Regions from separate parts of the Pseudomonas sp. AC193 genome, predicted to be linked through region 3. Evidence: predicted binding sites of a transcription regulator. Region 3 holds the regulator's gene; each other region holds the start of a gene.
What was found. The regulator FliA, encoded in region 3, starts transcription of late flagellar genes. The targets are predictions, from matches to a motif close to CTAAAGTTTNNNNNNNNNNNGCCGNTAA.
Positions count from the first base shown of each region.

Region 1: flgM (flagellar biosynthesis anti-sigma factor FlgM) is a predicted target of FliA. The motif match lies at 3,546-3,573, and genes of this name have one in related genera.
Region 2: ACZZ0D_RS02610 (flagellar protein MotY) is a predicted target of FliA. The motif match lies at 3,703-3,730, and genes of this name have one in related genera.

Region 1 covers NZ_OZ409832.1:829,192-837,153, forward strand. The annotation lists gene ACZZ0D_RS03935 (MFS transporter) at 1-1,307, shown strand, start outside; gene ACZZ0D_RS03940 (flagellar brake protein) at 1,833-2,579, opposite strand; gene ACZZ0D_RS03945 (flagella synthesis protein FlgN) at 2,668-3,135, opposite strand; gene flgM (flagellar biosynthesis anti-sigma factor FlgM) at 3,184-3,510, opposite strand; gene flgA (flagellar basal body P-ring formation chaperone FlgA) at 3,671-4,432, opposite strand; gene ACZZ0D_RS03960 (chemotaxis protein CheV) at 4,515-5,447, shown strand; gene cheR (protein-glutamate O-methyltransferase CheR) at 5,494-6,321, shown strand; gene flgB (flagellar basal body rod protein FlgB) at 6,646-7,053, shown strand; gene flgC (flagellar basal body rod protein FlgC) at 7,057-7,500, shown strand; gene flgD (flagellar hook assembly protein FlgD) at 7,516-7,962, shown strand, end outside.
Region 2 covers NZ_OZ409832.1:541,483-549,444, forward strand. The annotation lists gene bfr (bacterioferritin) at 32-505, opposite strand; gene ACZZ0D_RS02590 (bacterioferritin-associated ferredoxin) at 707-925, opposite strand; gene ACZZ0D_RS02595 (peroxiredoxin) at 1,240-1,842, shown strand; gene rnt (ribonuclease T) at 1,916-2,593, opposite strand; partial or broken gene pyrC (dihydroorotase) at 2,590-3,636, opposite strand; gene ACZZ0D_RS02610 (flagellar protein MotY) at 3,797-4,705, shown strand; partial or broken gene ACZZ0D_RS02615 (argininosuccinate synthase) at 4,835-6,054, shown strand; gene ACZZ0D_RS02620 (hypothetical protein) at 6,168-6,389, opposite strand; gene ACZZ0D_RS02625 (hypothetical protein) at 6,400-6,810, opposite strand; gene ACZZ0D_RS02630 (response regulator transcription factor) at 7,285-7,911, shown strand.
Region 3 covers NZ_OZ409832.1:3,611,750-3,619,711, forward strand. The annotation lists gene ACZZ0D_RS16270 (chemotaxis protein CheA) at 1-619, opposite strand, end outside; gene ACZZ0D_RS16275 (protein phosphatase CheZ) at 656-1,444, opposite strand; gene ACZZ0D_RS16280 (chemotaxis response regulator CheY) at 1,463-1,834, opposite strand; gene fliA (RNA polymerase sigma factor FliA) at 2,001-2,741, opposite strand; partial or broken gene fleN (flagellar synthesis regulator FleN) at 2,738-3,567, opposite strand; gene flhF (flagellar biosynthesis protein FlhF) at 3,684-5,024, opposite strand; gene flhA (flagellar biosynthesis protein FlhA) at 5,036-7,165, opposite strand; gene ACZZ0D_RS16305 (hypothetical protein) at 7,404-7,962, opposite strand, start outside.

The sequences.
Region 1 (7,962 bases), 2.8 Mb from region 3:
ATCTGGCTTTGCGCCTGGCCGCCGACAATGTCGACGGGCTCTGGGTCGGTGCGCTGATGGCCTGCAACTATTTTGGTCTGGTGCTGGGCGGCAAGATCGGTCACCGCTTGATCGCCCGTGTTGGGCATATCCGGGCGTATTCGGCGTGCGCCGGGATCGTCGGTGCGGCGGTGCTCGGGCATGGTCTGGTGGACTGGCTGCCGGCGTGGCTGGTGCTGCGGACGATTGTCGGTCTGGGCATGATGTGCCAATACATGGTGATCGAGAGCTGGCTCAACGAGCAGGCCGACGCCAATCAGCGTGGGCTGGTGTTCAGCGGATACATGATCGCTTCGTATCTGGGGCTGGTGTTGGGTCAGTTGATTCTGGTCATGCACCCGGGGTTGGGCCCGGAACTGTTGATGTTGGTCGCGCTGTGTTTCGCCCTGTGCCTGGTGCCGGTGACGCTGACGCGCCGCATTCACCCGGCGCCGCTGCATCCTGCGCCGATGGAGCCGCGCTTCTTCATTAAACGTGTGCCGCAGTCGCTGAGTACGGTGCTCGGCGCCGGTTTGATCATCGGTGCGTTTTACGGTCTGGCGCCGTTGTATGCCTCGCAGCAAGGGCTCTCGACCGAGCAGGTCGGTCTGTTCATGGGTAGCTGCATTTTTGCCGGGCTGCTGGTGCAGTGGCCGTTGGGCTGGTTGTCCGACCGCTATGATCGTGCGCTGCTGATTCGCTGCTTTGCCGGGTTCCTCGCGGTGGCGGCGCTGCCGTTGGCGATTATGCCGGAGGTGCCGCTGGAGGTGCTGTTTGTGGTCGGCTTCTTCTGCTCGCTGGTGCAGTTCTGTCTGTATCCGCTGGCAGTGGCGTTTTCCAATGACCACGTTGAGGGCGATCGCCGGGTTTCGCTGACGGCGATGCTGCTGGTGACGTACGGCGTCGGCGCGAGCATCGGGCCGTTGCTGGCGGGTGTGTTGATGAAGTTTCTCGGCAGCCAGAGTCTGTATGCGTTTTTCAGCTTCTTTGCGTTGGTGCTGGTGTGGCGAATCCGTCCGAAAGCCGTGACCAATCTGCACCAGGTTGATGACGCGCCGCTGCATCACGTGGCGATGCCGGACAGCATGTCGAGCTCACCGCTGGTGGCAGCGCTGGATCCACGGGTGGATGAGCAGGTGGTGCAGGATCAGATGCAGACACCGGCCGAGCCTGAGCCTGAGCCGGAAGTGGAGCCTGAATCTGAGACTCCGCCGGAGCCAGTGGTGGAAACAGAGCCGGATGATGGCAGCGATAAACCCACGCCAGACATCAGTGGCGCCAGACCCTGAATCTGACTGCAATATTCACCTGTGGTGAACACAGATTTAATGATGAATGGATAACCCTGTGGTGAGTGAATTACTTGTGGCGAGGGGATTTATCCCCGTTCGGCTGCGCAGCAGTCGTAAAACCATCCAGCTCGGTTCAACAGGAAAAATGTGCAGCCAGGATTTGGGGCCGCTTCGCAGCCCAGCGGGGATAAATCCCCTCGCCACAAGTAATTCATACACCACAGATTCTGGGTTGAATTCTCTCATGCAAATAATTCACATAGGTGCAAGACCCTAAAGCGAAACACTTAACCTGTGGCGAGGGGATTTATCCCCGTTCGGCTGCGCAGCAGTCGTAAAACCATCCAGCTCGGTTCAACAGGAACATTGTGCCGTCAGGATTTGGGGTTGCTTCGCAGCCCAGCGGGGATAAATCCCCTCACCACAAGAACTCACTCACCACAGATTCTTGATTGAATTCTCTCAGGCACAAAAAAGGGCCGTCCCGCCAAGGACTGCCCTTTTTTTATTTGCCGCTACGAATCACATATCGTCTTTATCGAAACGCCGTGCTTCACGCTGCAGTTGATACACAAAGCGCTCAACGTTACGCGCCGCTTGGCCACTGATGTTGTGGAAGCGCAGACCCGCAAAGGTGATGTTGAGTTTTTCTTCGAAATGCAGATAACGCAGTTCAACCGAAGTCGGCTGATTGCCGAACAGCGGCGGGGCGATCAGGCGGTCGTAGACCTGGCCCAGTTGCAGGCGGTCAGTGATGTCGCCTTCAAAGCGCAGCTTGCAACCGGTGGCGGAGATGTCCAGCAGCTTGCCGTTGATCGGCGCCTTGAGTTTCTCGCCGCCGAGTTCGACGTTGACCAGATCGGTCAGCTTCAGCGCGGCGCGGAAGGCGTTGCGGCGCTGGTGGTAAACCACTTCGGTCGGCAGTTCGCCGGTGTAGAAGCGGTCGCCGTCGGCATCGACGATGTCCAGCGTGCCATTGCATTCCCAGGCGATGCGCACGCCTTCATGGAAACCCTCAACCTTGAACGGCTCGCCCGCCAGCAGAAAGCGTTCACCGTCACGTGGCACCATTTCATCGAGGTTAATCGAAGCGGTATCGCGATCGACCTTGATCAGGTAGCTCTGGAAACGCTGGCTGCGCTCGTGAAAGGTGATGATCAGCGGATCATGGCTGTCTTGCAACTGACGCAGGTTGCTGGAGATTTCCAGAGGTGTGGTGAGCACCTTTGGAGGCTGCGGAGCATCATCCGCGCTGAGGGCGTTGGACACGGTTTATCAATCTCCAGACAAAATATGACGACTAGCCAGCATTTTGCCAGCATGTTTCGCGAGTTGATAGAGCTGGCGCATCAACGACTCATGCCTGGCTGAGCGGACGCGGCATCGCGGGTTTGGCAAACGTGCCGCTGGCGTCATACAACGCTGGCGCTTCGCCCCCGGTGAGGATCTTCAGTTGATTGCTGGTCGCGGCCTGTTGCATGAGGATCGACTGGCCGTTTTTGACGTTGGCCGCCTGGCATTGGGCGATGAGATCAGTCAGAGCGTCGCCCTGGGTCAGCAACTGCTGGCCAACGCTCGATTGCGCGGCCAGTTGCTCGAGACCTTGGCGGTCTGGCGTCAGGTTGAGGCTGACGAGGATTTCGCTGCGCTTGCGGCCATGCTGTTCAAGCAGAATGATCAGTGCCTGTTTGGTTGCCAGAATCTCTTCGAGCAGGGGCATGTCGCGACCGTGCAAAGCGAGGGACTCGGTTTGCAATAACTCCAGCAATTGTTGAGCTGGAGCAAAGTCGTCGTTGATCAGTTGCAATAAATTAGTGTCGTGCATGGCTGGCCTTGGGTTTTAAGCGTCCAAAAGCCTCGCGCCGGCAAAAGCCTAGCGCTGGGCTTCGAAGTTGAGCAGTTTGCTGGCTACACGGTTGCTGTCGACTTTATAGCTGCCATCGGCAATCGCGGCTTTCAACTCGGCCACACGGGCTTTGTCGACAGCAGGCTGATCGCGCAGCTTGTCAGTGACCTTCTGCAACTGTTGAGCCTCATTGCTGAGGTGTACCGATTCCCCGCTTTTAGCGGTACTGGCCGTTTCGGCCTGGGTATTCAGCGGCGCGGAAGTGCCGTTTTCGGCGGTTTCCTTGGGCGCGCTGGTACGTGTACTGCCTGTCAGTGACGAGGAGCTGTTCAAACGGCTGAAATCGATGACCATGATAAAAACCTCTGGGAATTTGGACGCTTGCCATGTTTTCGGCCATCTCTTGGAAAACTTTAGGCACATTTAGCAATGAAAGCTGCATGCACCCGCGCGCGTCCTGCTGCGGCACAGTTTAGGGAACAGCCATGGCCAGCGCCAGTTTTCTCCTCGGTGTTTACATGGAAACTTCCACCTGTCCCGGCGCGATGATTTGCGCCTTGATCACCCGTTGCGAATTGAGGTTTTTCACTCGGATCTGTTCTTTCAGTCCACCGTTGGACAGGGCTTCGCCGGGCATGCGCACGGCGAGTGTGCCGCTGCGCGCGGTGATGACCACTTGATCACCTTTACGCACGACTTCGGCCTGTTCCAGGTGGACTTGGGTAATCACCTGATCGGCGACCGTTGGTCGGGTCAATTTTTGCCCGATCGCTTCGTCTACCGAGGTCAGAAAACCTTGATTGATCTGACTGACATCGCGCTCGCGCAACGTCACGTCCTGAGGTTCGATAATCCCGGCGCGCCTGAGTGCTCGGGTGGTGGTGACAATCTCGCGAAACAGGCGGACTTGAGCGGGTACGAACACCGTCCAGGGCGAACTGCCTTCACAGCGAACCTTGACCGTCACCCGGCCCAAAGGACGGGGGGTATTCTCCAGCGACGCTGTCAATTCCTTGTCGCACATCGGCATGCGCATACGCGGATCGAGCTGCTTGACTTCGATCTCGTAGCGGCCTTCGGTTTGACTGGTTGCCAAATAGTCTTCTACGGTGAACTCAAGAAAGCCCTGAGTGACGCCGATAAGCATGTCAGGCAAGGTAACCGAATCCGCAATGGCAGGGCTGCCAGCGAGCAAACAGCAGGCGGCAGACACCGCGCAAAGCCCTTTGCGAAGGGGAGAGGTCAGGTGTCGGAAAAATGTCGTTTGAGCGTTCATACGAGTTAAAAAGCAAGCGCCGTGCCGTTTAGCAATGAATGTGCGTCGCAACAACACTTGGCGTTGAGGTAGGAGTCTGGGCATGGCTGGTGTAATGGATTCGGTAAACCAGCGCACGCAACTGGTGGGGCAGAATCGCCTGGAGCTGTTGTTGTTCCGTCTCGACGGTCAGCAGCTCTACGGAATCAACGTGTTCAAGGTGCGGGAAGTGCTGCAATGCCCGTCGCTGACGTTGATGCCCAAGTCCAGTCCTGTCGTGTGCGGGGTGGCAAATATCCGGGGGGCGACCATTCCGATCCTTGATCTGGCGATGGCGACCGGCTCCGGCGCGTTGAAAGACAAGAACAACCCGTTCGTGATTATCACGGAGTACAACACCAAGACCCAGGGTTTCCTGGTGCGCTCGGTGGAGCGCATCGTCAACATGAACTGGGAAGAGATTCATCCGCCGCCCAAGGGCACGGGTCGCGATCATTACCTGACCGCTGTGACTCGGGTGGACAATCAGTTAGTCGAAATCATCGACGTCGAGAAAGTGCTGGCGGAAGTTGCGCCGACGCCGGAAGCGATTTCGGTGGGCGTGGTCGATGTCGAGACCCAGACCAAAGCGTTGTCGCTGCGGGTGCTGACGGTCGATGATTCGTCGGTGGCGCGCAAGCAGGTGTCGCGTTGCCTGCAAACGGTCGGCGTCGAAGTGGTGGCGCTGAACGACGGCAAACAGGCGCTGGATTACCTGCGCAAGCTGGTCGATGAGGGCAAGAAGCCGGAAGAAGAGTTCCTGATGATGATCTCCGACATCGAGATGCCGGAGATGGACGGATACACTTTGACGGCCGAGATCCGCAGCGACCCACGCATGCAAAAGCTTCATATCATCCTGCATACTTCGTTGTCCGGGGTATTCAATCAGGCGATGGTCAAGAAAGTCGGCGCCGATGACTTTCTGGCCAAATTCCGCCCTGATGACCTGGCATCCCGGGTAGTCGACCGGATCAAAGCAGCAGATATCAGCTAGGAGCGCTTTGCTCCTGGCGGTCAACACGATTTAAGAGGCGGCATCATTGTCTACGGGTAATTTGGATTTCGAACAGTTCCGGGTCTTCCTGGAAAAAGCCTGTGGCATTTTGCTCGGTGAAAACAAGCAGTACCTGGTCTCGAGCCGTCTCAACAAACTGATGGAACAGCAAGGCATCAAATCCCTGGGTGAGCTGGTGCAGCGCATCCAGACCCAGCCGCGCAGCGGTTTGCGCGAGCAGGTGGTCGATGCCATGACGACCAACGAAACCCTGTGGTTTCGTGACACCTATCCGTTTGAAGTCTTGAAGAAAAAAGTCCTGCCCGAAGCGATCAAGGCCAGCCCCAACCAGCGTCTGCGGATCTGGTCGGCAGCGTGCTCGTCGGGTCAGGAACCGTATTCGCTGTCGATGTCGATCGATGAGTTCGAACGCACTAACCTCGGTCAGCTGAAGATGGGCGTGCAGATTGTTGCCACCGATCTGTCCGGCCTGATGCTCAACAACTGCAAGACCGGCGAGTACGACAGCCTGGCCATTGGTCGCGGTTTGTCGCCGGAACGTCTGCAGCGTTACTTCGATCCGAAAGGCCCGGGGCGCTGGGTGATCAAGGCGCCGATCAAAAGCCGCGTCGAGTTCCGCTCGTTCAACCTGCTCGACAGCTATGCTGCGCTGGGCAAGTTCGACATCGTGTTCTGCCGCAACGTGTTGATCTACTTCTCTGCCGAAGTGAAGAAAGACATCCTGTTGCGCATTCACAGCACGCTGAAGCCGGGCGGTTATCTGTTCCTTGGCGCGTCGGAAGCGCTGAACGGTTTGCCGGATCATTACCAGATGGTGCAGTGCAGCCCGGGAATTATTTACCAGGCGAAATGAAGCATGTGCAGAAGAAGGGAGCCCTCAGGGGCTCCTTTTTTTTGCCGCATGCTTCACGTAGGAGCTGCCGAAGGCTGCGATCTTTTGATTTTGTTTTTTAAGATCAAGATCTAAAGATCGCAGCCTTCGGCAGCTCCTACAGGTGGAGGTGCTCGCAGGGCGAAGCGGCAGAAAAGCGGCATCTGGCGGAAACCGCTTGCCGCTTTTCTGGCATTGCCGCTTTGCCGGCTGCCCGCAAAGCCCCGGTTTACGGGGTTTCTTCTGTTTGGCACGCGGCTTGCTAAAGCTCATGTACGAAAAACCGGTCACCTGAAGGTTCCCGACATGAGCATCAGCTTCGATAAAGCGCTCGGCATTCACGAAAAAGCATTGGGCTTCCGCGCCCAGCGTGCCGAAGTGCTGGCCAACAACATCGCCAACGCCGATACCCCGAACTACAAGGCGCGGGATCTGGACTTCTCGAAAGTGCTCGAAGCACAGACCCAGAAGAACGCCAACGGCACCATCGCCCTGAACATGACCAACAGCCGTCACATCGAAGCTGAAGGCCTGGGCAATGGCGACGAATCGCTGCTGTATCGCACGCCGATGCAACCTTCGATCGACCAGAACACCGTGGATGCGCAACTGGAACAGTCCAACTACGCGGAAAACGCCGTGGGCTTCCAGGCCAGCTTCACGCTGCTCAACAGCAAATTCAAAGGGCTGGTCTCAGCCCTGCGCGGAGAGTAATCCATGTCCCTGTCCAGCGTTTTCAACATTGCCGGCAGCGGCATGAGCGCACAAACCACGCGTCTGAACACCGTGGCGTCGAACATCGCCAACGCCGAAACCGTTTCCTCGAGCATCGACCAGACCTACCGCGCCCGTCACCCGGTGTTTGCCACCATGTTCCAGGGCGGCCAAAACGCTGGCAGCAACTCGCTGTTCCAGAGTCAGGACGCCGCGGGGCAGGGCGTGCAGGTACTCGGCGTGGTCGAAGACCAGAGCAACCTCGAAGCGCGTTACGAGCCGAACCATCCGGCGGCCGACGCCAAAGGCTACGTCTACTACCCGAACGTCAACGTGGTGGAAGAAATGGCTGACATGATTTCCGCGAGCCGTTCGTTCCAGACCAACGCCGAAATGATGAACACCGCCAAAACCATGATGCAGAAGGTACTGACCCTCGGTCAGTAATAAGGGGCGACTGCCATGAGCGTTACCGATACCACCAGCTCCCTGAGCATGAACGACATTCTGGCCAACTCGTCGAAGACGGCCAGCAGCAGCACCTCCGGCGGCATCGCTTCGGCGACCAACAGCGCCACCGGTGGCCAGGCGCTGGGCAAAGATGCGTTCCTGCAATTGCTGGTGACCCAGCTGAAAAACCAGAACCCGCTCGATCCGCAGGACAACAGTGCGTTCGTTGCACAGTTGGCGCAGTTCAGCAGCCTGGAAGGCATCACCACACTGAACAGCACCGTCAGCTCGCTGGCCGGTAACTACAACTCCTCGCAAGCGTTGCAGGCGTCGTCGCTGGTCGGTCGCAACGTGATCGTGCAGACCAACACCGCGCAGCTCGACGACCCAACCAAAGGCCTGACCGGTTCGGTCACCGTGCCTTCGTCGATCGCCGGCGGCACCGTCACCATCACCGAT
Region 2 (7,962 bases), 3.1 Mb from region 3:
AATCTAAAAAGATCGCAGCCTGCGGCAGCTTCTACTCTTCGCCCATCTGCGATTGCAGGTAGTTCTCAAGACCGACTTTGCCGATAAGGCCCAGTTGAGTTTCCAGCCAGTCGATGTGTTCTTCTTCGGATTCGAGAATGTCTTCCAGCAGTTCACGGCTGCCGAAGTCACCGACGGTTTCGCAATGTGCGATCGCAGCTTTCAGATCAGCGTGGCCGGTCTTCTCGATGCGCAGGTCGCACTCCAGCATTTCCTGGGTGTGCTCGCCAATGTGCAGTTTGCCCAAGTCCTGCACGTTCGGCAGGCCTTCGAGGAACAGGATGCGCTTGATCAGCTTGTCTGCGTGTTTCATCTCGTCGATGGATTCTTTGTATTCGTGCTTGCCGAGCTTGTTCAGACCCCAATCTTCGTACATGCGCGCATGCAGGAAGTACTGATTGATCGCGACCAGCTCATTGGCAAGGATCTTGTTGAGATGCTGGATGACTGTAATGTCGCCTTTCATGATCGGAGTCCTGCCCTGTATTCGCTGTATATACGGCAGAGTTTGAGCTTCGTATTTATAAGTGTCAAACCTAAGTTATTGAATAATATATGAAAATTAATCGGAATAAGAATGTTTGTGTTCCGCGTCTGGAGCCTAAGCAATTGATTTACAGGCATAAAAAAACCGGACCTAAGTCCGGTTCTTTGAAATGGGGTGTTATTACGCGGCAGTAAATTCCACCGGATAGGGGATCGCAGCCTGAGCGGTTTGCAGCTTGGTCAGGGTTTCGCGAACGACTTCCTTGGCAAGGCAGGCACATTTGCCGCATTGGCTGGCGACGCCGGTGGCCTGACGAACTTCTTTATAGCTGCAGCAACCTTCATAGATCGCTTCGCGGATCTGTCCGTCGGTGACGCCAGTGCAGAGACAAACATACATAAGTGAGAACCGTCGCTGGTTGTGACTCAATTGCGATGGATCTTAATGTTAACGAGAATGATTGTCAAAGTGCTTTCCGACCGCTTCAGCGGATTAACAGCTACGACTGACGAACGGTATTTGCTGGCTATTTGCCTGGCCCTGCAAATGCAGCACGGTTCTGCGCCTGCTTTAAAAAACCGTTAAGGACAGGCCAAATTCGCAGTGTATGATGGTCGGCCCTTGCGAAGGGGGTTCGTGTCACAGGGCTGTCGTCTGAGGATGGCAGGCTGGCGCAAACCCTGAACTTCAAGTTTCTACACCAGGAGATATCAATGAGCGTACTCGTAGGCAAACAAGCCCCTGACTTCACCGTCCCGGCCGTACTCGGCAATGGCGAGATCGTTGACAGCTTCACTCTGTCCTCGGCCATCAAAGGCAAATACGGCCTGGTGTTCTTCTACCCACTGGACTTCACCTTCGTCTGCCCGTCCGAGCTGATCGCTCTGGACAACCGCATGGCTGACTTCAAGGCCCGCAACGTTGAAGTGATCGCTGTGTCGATCGACTCGCACTTCACTCACAACGCATGGCGCAACACTCCAGTGAACAATGGCGGCATCGGCCAGGTGAAATACACCATGGCTGCCGACATGAAGCACGACATCGCTAAAGCCTACGACGTTGAATCCGAAGGCGGCGTAGCGTTCCGTGGCGCGTTCCTGATCGACGACAAAGGCGTTGTCCGCTCGCAGATCATCAACGACCTGCCGCTGGGCCGTAACATGGAAGAGCTGATCCGTCTGGTCGACGCTCTGCAATTCCACGAAGAGCACGGCGAAGTTTGCCCTGCCAACTGGAAAAAAGGCGACAAAGGCATGAACGCTTCGCCAGAAGGCGTTGCGGCATACCTGACCGAGAACGCTGCTGCCCTGTAAGGCGCAACGTCGAGGTACAAAAAACCGGCCCAAGTGGCCGGTTTTTTTATGCGCGGGATTTACTCAACGACGATCAGTCGTCGAAATCTTCCCAGCCGCCCATCTGTTTCCAGCGGTTGACGATGCCGCAGAACAGCTCTGCGGTTTTCTCGGTGTCGTAACGCGCGGAGTGCGCTTCACGGCCGTCGAAGTCGATGTCGGCTGCCTGACAGGCTTTCGCCAGTACGGTTTGACCGTAGGCCAGACCGGCCAGCGTCGCGGTGTCGAAACTGGAGAACGGGTGGAATGGGTTGCGCTTCATGTCCAGACGCGCGACCGCAGCGTTGAGGAAGCCGAGGTCGAAGCTGCTGTTGTGGCCGACCAGAATCGCGCGCTTGCAGCCGTTGGCCTTAAGCGCTTTGCGAATGCCACGGAAGATGTCGGTCAGCGCGGTTTCTTCGCTGACGGCCATGCGCAGTGGGTGATCGAGCTTGATCCCGGTGAACTCCAGCGCTGCTGCTTCAATGTTGGCGCCTTCGAACGGCTCAACGCGGAAGAAGTAGGTGTGGTCGGGGTATACGAAACCCTTTTCATCCATGGCGATGGTGGTCGCAGCAATCTCCAGCAACGCGTCGGTGGCCGAGTTGAAGCCACCGGTTTCTACGTCGACGACAACCGGCAGGTAGCCGCGAAAGCGTGCTGCCATCGGGTGACGGGAACCGCCGCCGCCACTTTGACCGTCCAGTTCGTCGTCGAAATGGTCTTCACTCACGCGTGTTCCTCCAGCAGGCGCCAGCGCAGTTTTTCACCGGCGCGCAGCGGGATAACGGTCAGCTCGCCGAATGGCAGGCTGGTCGGGGCGGTTCATTCTTCACGAACCAGGGTGATGCGATCGGTGTTTGCCGGCAGGCCGTAGAAACGCGGGCCGTTGAGGCTGGCGAAGGCTTCGAGTTTGTCCAGCGCATTACGCTGTTCGAAGGCTTCGGCGTACATCTCGATGGCAGCGTACGCGGTGTAGCAGCCAGCGCAGCCGCAAGCGGCTTCTTTGGCGTGCTGGGCGTGCGGTGCCGAATCGGTGCCGAGGAAGAACTTCGCGCTGCCGCTGGTGGCGGCGTCGAGCAGGGCTTCCTGGTGTGTGTTGCGCTTGAGGATCGGCAGGCAATAGAAGTGCGGCCGAATCCCGCCCACCAGCATGTGGTTGCGGTTGTAGAGCAGGTGGTGCGCGGTGATGGTCGCGCCAACGTTGGCCGAAGCCTCGTTGACGAACTGCACGGCGTCGGCGGTGGTGATGTGTTCAAACACCACTTTCAGTGTCGGGAAACGCTCAACCACGCGGCGCATGTGCTCATCGATGAAGATCTTTTCGCGATCGAACACATCGACGTCGCCACGGGTGACTTCACCGTGGATCAGCAGCGGCATACCGACTTCGGCCATGGCTTCGATCGCCGGCAGAATCTTGTCGATGCTGGTCACGCCGGAGTCGGAGTTGGTGGTCGCGCCGGCCGGGTACAGCTTGGCGGCGTAGACAAAACCACTGGCCTTGGCTTCACGAATTTCTTCGGGCTGGGTGCGGTCGGTGAGGTACAGCACCATCAGCGGCTCAAAGCGACTGCCGGCCGGGCGGGCAGCGAGAATCCGCTGGCGATAGCCGTCGGCTTCAGCGGCGTTGCGCACCGGAGGTACCAGGTTGGGCATGATGATCGCGCGGCCAAAAGTGCGCGCAACATCGGCAACGGTATTGGTCAACACGGCACCATCGCGAAGATGAATGTGCCAGTCGTCGGGACGCAGCAGGGTCAGGCGGTCGGACATGAGGGGATTCCAGGCGGGTCAAACTGAGGCGAATGCTACCGGAAAAGACTCTTGCAGGCACTCGCTATCAAGTTTTGCGGGAACCTTCCGATATCCCGTAGGTATGCCGTAAACATCGTGTGAATCGGTCTTTGTGTTTCAGAAGCCAATGGAGCCTCCCGTGCGCCAGCGTTATTTAGCCTTGCTCAGTGTGTTTGCCAGCCTCCCCGCGATGGCGCTCACGTACCAGACACGTCTGGAGAACATTGAGTGGACGGTCGCCGGCGACAAGTTCGAATGCCGCCTGACACAGCCGATTACAGATTTCGGCTCGGGTGAGTTCGTGCGCAAGGCCGGCGAGCAGGCGATATTCCGTCTGAACGCCTACAACGCCATGCTGGGCGGCGGTTCGGCGACGTTGCTCGCAGCGGCGGCGCCATGGCAGCCGGGACGCGCTGACATTAATCTGGGCAGCGTCAGAATCGGCAGCGGCAATGTCTTGTTCAACAGTTCGCAGTCTCAGGCTGGCGGTTTGATCAGCGGTTTGCTGGACGGTCGCAGTCCGGTCGTGCGCCGCGCGTCGGGTGATGGTCGGGTCTCGGAAGTGCGCCTGTTGCCAGTCAAATTCAGCAAAGCGTTTAACGACTATCAATCCTGCGTGGCGAAATTGTTGCCGCAGAATTTCGATCAGGTTAAACAGTCGCAAATCGGTTTTCCCGGCGAAGGCACCGATCTCGACGCCGCCGCCAAAGCCAAACTCGCGGTCATGCTGGAGTACATGAAGGCAGATCCGACGGTTAATCACATCGAGCTCGACGGCCACTCGGACAACAGCGGCAACCGTCTGACCAACCGTGAACTGTCGCGCCGCCGGGCGCTGGCGGTGGTCGACTACTTCAAGGCCAATGGCATTCAGGAATCGCAGATCACCGTGCGTTTCCACGGTGAGCAGTATCCGGTCGTACCCAACACCAATGCGGCGAATCGGGCGAAGAATCGTCGGGTCAATGTGCACCTTGCGCGGGTTACGCCAGTCGCGGCTCCGGCGCCGCAAGCGAGTACACCCGCGAGCACTGCAGCAACTTCCTGACCCGCCGGTCATCGTCGCGCTCTCGACAGATTCTGTCGCTTTGTCGTCTTAAGCTGTCGCGCCTCTGTAAATTATCGCGTTTGGGCGGTAGACTCCTCGGCTTTCCGTAGAACCCCGTGGAGTGATGGCATGGCGGACGTAAACAAGGTCGTTCTGGCGTATTCCGGCGGCCTGGACACTTCGGTGATCCTCAAGTGGCTGCAGGATACTTATAACTGTGAAGTGGTGACTTTCACCGCTGATCTCGGTCAAGGCGAAGAGGTCGAGCCGGCCCGCGCCAAGGCTCAGGCCATGGGCGTCAAAGAAATCTACATCGACGATCTGCGCGAAGAATTCGTGCGTGATTTCGTGTTCCCGATGTTCCGCGCCAACACCGTTTACGAAGGTGAGTACCTGCTGGGTACCTCCATCGCACGTCCGCTGATCGCCAAACGTCTGATCGAAATTGCCAACGAAACCGGCGCTGACGCCATTTCCCATGGCGCCACCGGCAAGGGCAACGACCAGGTGCGTTTCGAACTGGGTGCCTACGCACTCAAGCCGGGCGTAAAAGTGATTGCCCCTTGGCGTGAGTGGGATCTGCTGTCCCGCGAGAAGCTGATGGACTATGCCGAGAAGCACGCGATCCCGATCGAGCGTCACGGCAAGAAGAAATCCCCGTACTCGATGGACGCCAACCTGCTGCACATCTCCTATGAAGGCGGCGTGCTGGAAGACACCTGAGCCGAGCACGAAGAAGACATGTGGAAATCTGACTCGTCTCCCCGGAGAACGCTCCTGATAAACCGCAGTACCTGGAACTGACTTACCGTAACGGCGACATCGTTGCGCTGGACGGCGTCGAAATGACCCCGGCCACTGTTCTGGCAACGCTGAACAAGATCGGCGGCGAGCACGGCATCGGTCGTCTCGACATCGTTGAAAACCGTTACGTCGGCATGAAGTCCCGTGGCTGCTACGAAACCCCGGGCGGCACCATCATGCTGCGCGCTCACCGCGCCATCGAATCGATCACCCTGGATCGCGAAGTCGCTCACCTCAAAGACGAGTTGATGCCGAAGTACGCCAGCCTGATCTACACCGGTTACTGGTGGAGCCCTGAGCGTCTGATGCTGCAACAGATGATCGACGCGTCGCAGGTCAACGTGAATGGTGTTGTGCGTCTGAAGTTGTACAAAGGCAACGTGATCGTCACTGGCCGCAAGTCCGACGATTCGCTGTTCGATGCCAACATCGCAACCTTCGAAGAAGACGGCGGTGCTTACAACCAGGCCGACGCGGCGGGCTTCATCAAGCTCAACGCGCTGCGCATGCGTATTGCTGCCAACAAGGGCCGCAAACTTTTCTAAGCCCCTCGGGCCTGGAATGAAAGGGCAGCCTTGTCATCGCGACAAGGCTGCCACTGTTCAACTCCTTCCTGCTTTTTGCGTTATCTGTGTTCTTCACGATATTCGCCCGCCTTTTAATGTCCTCTCAAAATTGTCGTGATCTGCTGGCTGACGTTGTAGGCGATGTAGAGCGTGCTCGCTGTGCCTTTTTTTGTCTGTTTGCCGGGGCTGAGCCTTATTTGCTTGAGTAATGCGTCTGACACCGGATCAGTCAGAAACACCATGAACCTTACCGATGGCCTACTGGTGACTGTCAGACTGGCCTGCAACTGATCGAATTGCGCCTTGCTGTTCATCCGTCGTACATCAATAACCCGCAGCGCGTTCATGGGTTTGGGCAACTGCACGTGATGTTCGATCCACGGGGGGCGCCCAATCGCTGGGAGTGGGTGGATCGGGTACGTTACCCGTACGCTCGGACGTTTTCGAAAGAGGATCGTGTTGATGGTCGCCGGATCTAAGGTCTTCAAACGCTTTCAGAAAGTTATCATCCTTGTCGAAGTCAGACGGCGCATAAAGCGATCGGTAGTTGAAGTTCAAGGTGATAAAAAACAAAAACAACAAATAAAACGGAAAGCTGATTAAAAACCATATGTAAATTTCACGTTCGTCGTTATCCAGAAAGGGTAGTGATACCGCTGCGGAAGTTTCCGAAATAAACGCGAAGATCGCGATAATTGTCATGGGGTTAGAGATTTTCTTTTTAAAGTTCCGCATGGTGTTGGCTCTATTGTTTTTGAGGTCGCTGATTTGATTAAGTGTGTGGTTAAAGTTTTGCGGCTTTAATGTTTATATTAAAAATTGCTGTGTGGGTAGAAGTGTCTTGTTTCAGATTTTTTGCAAAGCGAAGTTAGTTGCCAATATTCTCTGAGGCGCGAGAGCAAGCAGCTTTTCAGAGCTGTATCCGCAAGCCCAATGGCTTGGACGGCGGCGTACTTTTCGGGCAGGCAACGGATCTGTATGAAAATTTTGTACTAAAAATATCAGCGGGTTAAAACGCGCCTGAATGAAGCGAGGAATGCACGTACAGCCCATTCGATAGCAGCAAGTGTATTTCTTGTAGGAATAATCCTCATTGGTTGTAGGGAATGTCTTGCGCTGCAAGTGCAAGAGAACTGCGCTGTGCCACGAGTGAATTGACTAGGCTATTGTGCGGGCTCTAAAAATCGAACAGCGAAATTGAACCTGCCCATGAATAAAGTGCTGATCGTGGATGATCACCCCGTCATTCGTCTTGCGGTACGTATGCTGATGGAGCGTCATGGCTACGAAGTGATTGCTGAAACCGATAATGGTGTCGATGCATTGCAACTGGCGCGCGAACAAATGCCGGATATCGTGATTCTGGATATTGGAATACCGAAACTGGACGGCCTGGAAGTTATTGCGCGCTTGAGTTCGGTGGCCATGCCGATGAAAGTTCTGGTGCTGACTTCACAGGCCCCCGGACACTTCTCCATGCGTTGCATGCAGTCGGGCGCGGCGGGTTATGTGTGTAAACAACAGGATCTGACGGAGTTGCTCAGCGCCATCAAAGCCGTACTCTCCGGTTACAGTTATTTTCCGAATCAAGCGCTGCATACCGTGCGTACCAGTCTGGGCAATGCCAGTGAAGCCGATATGGTCGATCGCCTTTCAGGACGAGAGATGATGGTGTTGCAACAGTTGGCGCGGGGCAAAACCAACAAGGAGATCGCCGACGGCATGTTTTTGAGCAATAAAACGGTCAGTACGTACAAGACCCGTTTATTGCTGAAACTCAATGCCCGCTCACTGGTTGACCTCATCGAGCTGGCGCAACGCAACGGACTGGTCTGAGCATGACCAACGCTGACGTAATCATGGGCGATCGAATTCAGCGACCAGTAG
Region 3 (7,962 bases):
CGAACTGGCCTTTGCCGTGCAGTTGATCCAGCAACGACTCGAATTCGGCGTCGGTGATTTCATCGCTGGCGGCGCTATCGGCCACCGGCGCTGGCGGGGCTTCGGCTTGTGCCTTGACGGCATTCAGCGAGTCCAGCAGTTGTTCAAATTCGTTGTCGGTGATGTCGCCCGAATCGCTTTCCGCGACCGGCGCTTCAACGACTTCTTCGACCGCGACGGCATCCGCCGATTGCGGCTCGGCCAGACGTGCCAGCGCTGCCAGCAGCTCAGGCGTTGCAGCGGTGATCGGTGCGCGTTCACGCACCTCAGTGAACATGCTGTTCACCGCGTCCAGTGCTTCCAGCACCACGTCCATCAGTTCTGCATCAACGCGACGCTCACCCTTGCGCAGGATGTCGAACACGTTTTCGGCGATGTGACAGCACTCCACCAGCTCATTGAGCTGAAGGAAGCCGGCGCCCCCTTTTACAGTGTGGAAACCGCGAAAAATTGCATTGAGCAGATCCGCGTCATCCGGTCGGCTTTCCAGCTCGACCAGTTGCTCGGACAGTTGCTCAAGAATCTCGCCGGCCTCAACCAGGAAATCCTGAAGGATCTCTTCATCGGCGCCGAAGCTCATTAATGGGGTGCTCCTAACAGGTCTAAAAACCTAAACTCAAAATCCAAGGCTGGATAACAAATCGTCCACATCGTCCTGACCGGACACAACGTCTTCTCGTTTATCGGCATGAATCTGCGGACCTTCACCCTGCGAGAGATGTTTTTGTGGATCTTTTTCTGCAAGCATCGCGGCGCGGTCATGTTCGATGCCCGCAAAGCGGTCCACCTGACTGGCCATGAGTACGAGTTTGAGCAAATTGCTTTCGACTTCGGTGACCAGTTGGGTCACGCGTTTGATCACCTGACCGGTGAGGTCCTGGTAATCCTGGGCCAGCAGAATGTCGTTGAGATTGCTCGACACCGCACGGTTGCCCGTGTGGCTGCGCGACAGAAAACCGTCGACCCGGCGCGCCAGTTCGCGGAACTCTTCAGCCCCGACTTCGCGGCGCATGAAACGGCCCCAATCCGTGCTCAGAGCCTGGGCTTCTTCAGCCAGACCATTGACCACCGGCGTGGCGCTTTCCACCAGATCCATGGTGCGGTTGGCCGCAGCTTCCGTCAGCTTGACCACATAGCCCAGACGTTCGGTAGCGTCGGTGATTTGCGACACTTCCTCGGCCTGCGGCATGTGCGGATCGATCTGGAAATTGACGATCGCACTGTGCAGTTCGCGTGTGAGCTTGCCCACTTCCTGATACAGGCCGCGGTCACGGGTCTGATTGAGCTCATGGATCAGTTGCACAGCGTCGCCGAACTTGCCTTTTTCAAGGCTCTCGACCAGTTCGACCGCGTGTTTTTTCAGGGTCGACTCGAAATCGCCCTGTGAAAATTCTTTATGCTCCATAGCTCCCCCGCGCGTTCATCAGCCGATGCGTTCGAAAATCTTCTCGATTTTGTCTTTCAGCGCCTGAGCCGTGAAAGGTTTGACGACGTAGCCGTTCACACCGGCCTGAGCGGCTTCGATGATCTGCTCGCGCTTGGCTTCAGCAGTCACCATCAATACCGGCAGGTGCTTGAGTTTTTCGTCGGCACGCACGTGACGCAGCAGGTCGATACCGGTCATGCCCGGCATGTTCCAGTCCGTTACCAGAAAGTCGATGCTTCCGCTGTTGAGCACTGGAATGGCAGTGGTGCCATCGTCAGCCTCGACGGTGTTGGTGAACCCAAGATCACGCAGCAGGTTCTTGATGATCCGCCGCATCGTTGAGAAGTCATCAACGATGAGGATTTTCATGTCTTTGTTCAATTCGACCTCCAAGCAGTCTTAAACGCGCCCAGCACCTGGACGCGCCACTTCAATCAATCGGCGCAGCACTCGAAGACTGTCTGGAGCACAACAGAGCAAGACCGGTGCCGTTCATCACCGCACCAGCCTCGTTCGCAGTGTCCCCACACTGCCTTCAGCGCGCTCGCCACTCCCCCAAACGCCCCCGCAAACGGGCCGCGCACTGGCTGTGTAACTGGCTGACCCGCGATTCACTGACGCCAAGGACTTCACCGATTTCCTTGAGGTTCAGCTCTTCGTCGTAGTACAGCGCCAACACCAGTCGCTCACGCTCCGGCAAATTGGCAATCGCGTCCGCCAGCGCCGCCTGGAAGCGTTCATCTTCCAGATCGCGTGACGGCTCAAGATGAGCACTCGCGCCATCCTCGTGCAGCCCTTCGTGTTCGCCGTCCTGCAACAGATCGTCGAAACTGAACAGGCGACTGCCCAAGGTGTCATTCAAAATCCCGTAGTAATCGTCGAGACTCAATTGGAGTTCGGCCGCAACTTCGTGATCTTTAGCATCACGGCCGGTTTTAGCTTCAATTGAGCGAATTGCGTCGCTGACCATCCGGGTATTGCGGTGAACCGAGCGTGGTGCCCAATCCCCTTTGCGCACTTCGTCGAGCATCGCGCCGCGGATTCGAATGCCCGCGTACGTTTCGAAACTGGCGCCTTTACTGGCGTCGTATTTGGTCGAGACTTCAAGCAGGCCGATCATCCCGGCCTGGATCAGGTCTTCAACCTGCACACTTGCCGGCAACCGCGCCAGCAAGTGATAGGCAATGCGTTTGACCAGCGGCGCGTAACGCTCGATCAGCTCGTACTGAGCGTCGCGTGCCGACTTCTTGTAGTAATTCATACCGCTAGCGGTCATAGCACGGGCCCTGCCGTTTGCTGCACGAGGCGCTCGACAAAAAACTCAAGGTGGCCGCGCGGGTTGGCGGGCAGCGGCCAGGTGTCGACCTTTTGCGCGATGGCCTTGAACGCCAGCGCGCACTTGGAACGCGGGAAGGCTTCATAGACAGCGCGCTGCTTCTGCACCGCTTTGCGCACGCTTTCGTCGTAAGGCACGGCGCCGACGTATTGTAAGGCGACGTCGAGGAAGCGATCCGTGACCTTGGTCAACTTGGCGAACAGGTTGCGACCTTCTTGCGGGCTCTGCGCCATGTTGGCGAGGACGCGGAAGCGGTTCATGCCGTAATCGCGGTTGAGCAGTTTGATCAGTGCGTAAGCGTCAGTGATCGAGGTCGGCTCATCGCAGACCACCAGCAACACTTCCTGCGCTGCGCGAACGAAACTGACTACCGAGTCACCAATACCTGCAGCGGTGTCGATCACCAGAACGTCGAGATTGTCGCCGATGTCACTGAAGGCCTGAATCAGGCCGGCGTGTTGCGCCGGGCTCAGATGAACCATGCTCTGCGTGCCGGACGCGGCCGGTACGATGCGGATCCCGCCGGGACCTGCAACAGTACGTCGCGCAGCTCACAGCGGCCTTCGATGACATCGGCCAGAGTGCGTTTGGGTGTCAGGCCCAGCAGAACGTCGACGTTCGCCAGTCCCAGATCGGCGTCCAGCAGCATGACCCGACGGCCAAGCTCTGCCAGCGCCAGAGACAAGTTCACTGACACGTTAGTTTTGCCGACGCCACCTTTGCCGCCGGTCACCGCGATCACCTGTACGGGATGCATGCTGCCCATGTTATTTCTTTACCTTGTCTTGCATAGACGGAGGCCACATTACTGGCTGCGCGTTCACAAACGGAACAATGCATGGCAGACCATCGATGTAGGTACAAAAACTGTTCATGAATACCTCAGCCTACCTGCTTGGTGGGGCTGTGGTAGATATCAGCGAACATGTCAGCCATGGCTTCTTCGCTGGGTTCTTCCTGCATTTGCACGCTGACGGCGCGGCTGACCAGTTGATGACGGCGCGGCAGATGCAAATCATCCGGAATCCGTGGGCCATCGGTCAGGTACGCGACCGGCAATTCATGACTGATCGCCAGGCTTAACACTTCGCCAAGGCTGGCCGTTTCATCCAGTTTAGTCAGGATGCACCCGGCGAGCCCGCAACGCTTGTAACTGTGATAAGCGGCGGTTAGAACCTGTTTCTGGCTGGTGGTTGCCAATACCAGATAATTTTTTGAACGGATGCCACGCCCGGCGAGGCTTTCGAGCTGCATGCGCAGGGCCGGATCGCTGGCTTGCAGGCCGGCGGTATCGATCAGCACCACGCGTTTGCGCAGCAATGGATCCAGCGCCTGCACCAGCGACTGGCCCGGATCAACGTGGGTCACCGGCACATTGAGAATGCGGCCCAGGGTCTTCAGTTGTTCCTGCGCGCCGATGCGGAAGCTGTCCATGCTCACCAGCGCGACATTCTGCGCGCCGTATTTCAGCACATAACGTGCGGCCAGTTTCGCCAGCGTGGTGGTCTTGCCCATGCCGGCAGGGCCGACCATGGCGATCACACCACCCTCTTCCAGCGGCTCGACTTCCGGCACGGCAATCATTCGCGCCAGATGCGCGAGCAGCATGCGCCAGGCCTGACGCGGCTCTTCGATGTCGCTGATCATCGACAGCAGATCACGCGACAGCGGGCCAGACAGACCGATGCGTTGCAGACGGCGATACAGATTGGCTTGCGCCGGACGGCTGCCCTGCAGTTGATTCCAGGCCAGTGTGCCGAGCTGCACTTCCATCAGCTCGCGCAGGCTGTTCAATTCAAAACGCATCGAATCCAGTGCGCGTGGATCGACGCCGCCGGAGGACTGCGCCGGTGCCGGGGCTGGACGCGCTGGCGCGGCGTAGGTCGGCTCCGTCAGCGGTTCAGCGGCGGTCAACGGCAGGCCAGCGGTGAGTGGCAGGCCGGCAAAGATCTGGCGATTGCTATTGCCATCGGCTTCGCCACGCAGGCTCAGCTCGGCCTGGGCGGTGACGATGCGCGACTGGGTCTTGCGCAGCTCGTCTTCGAGTTCCATGTTCGGAACCCGTGGCGCCAGCGCCGACAATTTGTAATCGAGCGCAGCCGTCAGCTCGACACCGCCGGCAATGCGGCGGTTGCCAATGATGGCGGCATCAGCGCCCAGCTCATCACGAACCAGCTTCATGGCCTGACGCATATCGGCGGCGAAAAAACGCTTAACTTGCATGAACCACTACCTCAGCCGTTGGGCCCTACTGTCGCAACAATTGTCACTTGCTTGTTGTCCGGTATTTCCTGGTAGGCCAGCACGTGCAATCCAGGGACTGCGAGGCGGCCAAAGCGCGAGAGCATCGCGCGCACCGGGCCTGCTACCAACAGGATCACCGGCTGACCTTGCATCTCCTGACGCTGCGCCGCTTCGATGAGCGAACGTTGCAGCTTCTCGGCCATGCTTGGCTCCAGCAGAACGCCCTCTTCCGAGCCTTGTCCTGCCTTCTGCAGACTATTGAGCAATATCTGTTCCAACCTTGGTTCCAGGGTGATCACAGGCAGCTCGGACTCAGTGCCTACAATGCTTTGGACGATGGCGCGCGATACGCCAACCCGCACCGCAGCCACCAGCGCGGCGGTATCTTGACTCTTGGCGGCGTTGTTGGCGATGGCTTCGGCGATGCTGCGGATGTCACGCACCGGCACGTGTTCGGCCAACAGCGCTTGCAATACTTTAAGCAGTTGCGACAACGAGACCACGCCCGGCACCAGCTCTTCAGCCAGTTTCGGCGAGCTTTTGGCCAGCAATTGCATGAGTTGCTGCACTTCCTCGTGGCCGATCAGCTCACTGGAGTGTTTGTACAGAATCTGGTTCAAGTGCGTCGCGACCACGGTGCTGGCGTCGACCACGGTGTATCCGAGGGACTGTGCCTGCGCGCGCTGGCTGATTTCGATCCACACCGCTTCCAGCCCGAAAGCCGGATCTTTGGCGTTTATGCCGTTAAGCGTGCCGTATACCTGCCCCGGGTTGATCGCCAGTTCGCGATCCGGGTAGATCTCGGCTTCGGCGAGGATCACGCCCATCAGGGTCAAACGGTAGGCGCTTGGCGCCAGATCGAGGTTGTCGCGGATATGCACGGTCGGCATCAGGAAGCCCAGATCCTGCGAGAGCTTCTTGCGCACGCCCTTGATCCGCGCCAGCAATTGCCCGCCCTGATTGCGATCCACCAACGGGATCAAGCGGTAGCCGACTTCCAGACCAATCATGTCGATTGGCGTCACGTCATCCCAGCCCAGCTCCTTGGTTTCCATGGCGCGGGCCGGCGACGGCAGCAGCTCCTGCTGGCGTTTGACCTCTTGCAGCGCTTCAACCTTGGCGACGTTCTGCTTCTTCCAGAACAGGTACGCGCCGCCAGCAGCCAGTGCCGCCATGCTGAGGAACGAGAAGTGCGGCATGCCCGGCACCAGGCCCATCACCGCCATCAAACCGGCCGCCACCGCCAGCGCTTTTGGCGAGGCGAACATCTGGCGATTGATCTGTTTGCCCATGTCTTCCGAACCGGAAGCACGGGTCACCATGATCGCCGCAGCTGTAGATAACAACAGTGATGGCAATTGCGCCACTAAACCGTCACCGATGGTCAGCAAGGCGTAAACCCGGCCGGCATCGCCGAAGCTCATGTTGTGCTGGAAGATACCCACGGCCATGCCGCCGATGAGGTTGATGAACAGAATCAGCAGGCCGGCGATGGCGTCACCGCGCACGAACTTGCTGGCACCGTCCATCGAACCGTAGAACTCAGCCTCTTGGGCGACTTCCTGACGGCGCATCTTCGCCTGGTTCTGATCGATCAAACCGGCGTTGAGGTCGGCGTCGATCGCCATTTGTTTGCCGGGCATCGCGTCGAGGGTGAAGCGTGCGCTCACCTCGGAGATCCGCCCGGCACCCTTGGTCACCACGACGAAGTTGATGATCATCAGGATCGCAAACACCACGATACCGACCACGTAGTTACCGCCGATCACCACCTCACCGAAGGCCTGAATCACCTTACCGGCCGCGGCGTGGCCGTCCTGACCGTGGAGCATCACCACCCGTGTCGAGGCGACGTTCAAGGCCAGTCGCATCAACGTCGCGACCAGCAGAATCGTCGGGAACACCGCGAAATCCAGCGGCCGCAGCGCGTACACGCAGACCAGCAGCACGACAATCGACAACGCAATGTTGAACGTGAAAAACACGTCGAGCAGGAACGGCGGGATCGGCAACATCATCATTGCCAACATGACCAGCAGCAACAACGGCACGCCCAGATTGCCTCGCGAGAGGTCATTCAGGTTTGTGCGGGCACTGTTGATTAACTGAGAGCGATCCACCGGTTTTCCCCGTTCCTTTAAAGCAAACTTTTGACGCCCAGAGCAGGCGCACGGCGGCTATTGCAAGAAGCCTTCCAACTTTTGCCGGGGATTGAAACAGAGGGGTTTGACGAGGGGATTTTCGCTGAGTGGGAGGCCCCCTTCGCGAGCAAGCCCGCTCCCACAGAGGGAATGCATTTCAAGTGTGGGAGCGGGCTTGCTCGCGAAAGCGGTGGCGCAGGCAAAGGAAATGCCGGATTCAACTAGCCTCGTGAATCAGCTCCGCGGCAATATCACCAAACGCTAACTCGCGCCCAATCACATACTGTGTGCCGGTATACATCGGTTTCCCTTCCACCGACACCAACGGCTCCTTGCCATACATCAGCACGACTTTGGTCTCGGGTGACTTGCCCCCTGAATAAATCGGCTCACCTAACAGCAAATTCAGTTGCCACTGAAAATAGATGATCGGCAGATCGCTGATCCGGATCTGCCGACCACCGTCCAATCGAAAATCCCTCCGTGCCGTCACGTGCAACTGCCCGTCAATCACCTCGAAGACCGGCACGCCATAACGATTTTCCAGCCCTCCCGTTGACCACTCCGACATGTAGTACTCCGTGCGGGTGAAAACCTTGAACAGCGCCTCATTCGTGGAGATATTGCCAGCCGCGCCCAATAAATAGTTGTACGCGTAGTGAGAAGCCAAGCCTTCCAGCTCAGGCCGGATCGCATTGAGCGGGTCATCGAGAAAGCCGGGAATATGCAGATTTGCAGCAACTTTAAAGTTGAGAAAGTCCAGACTCAGTTTGAAC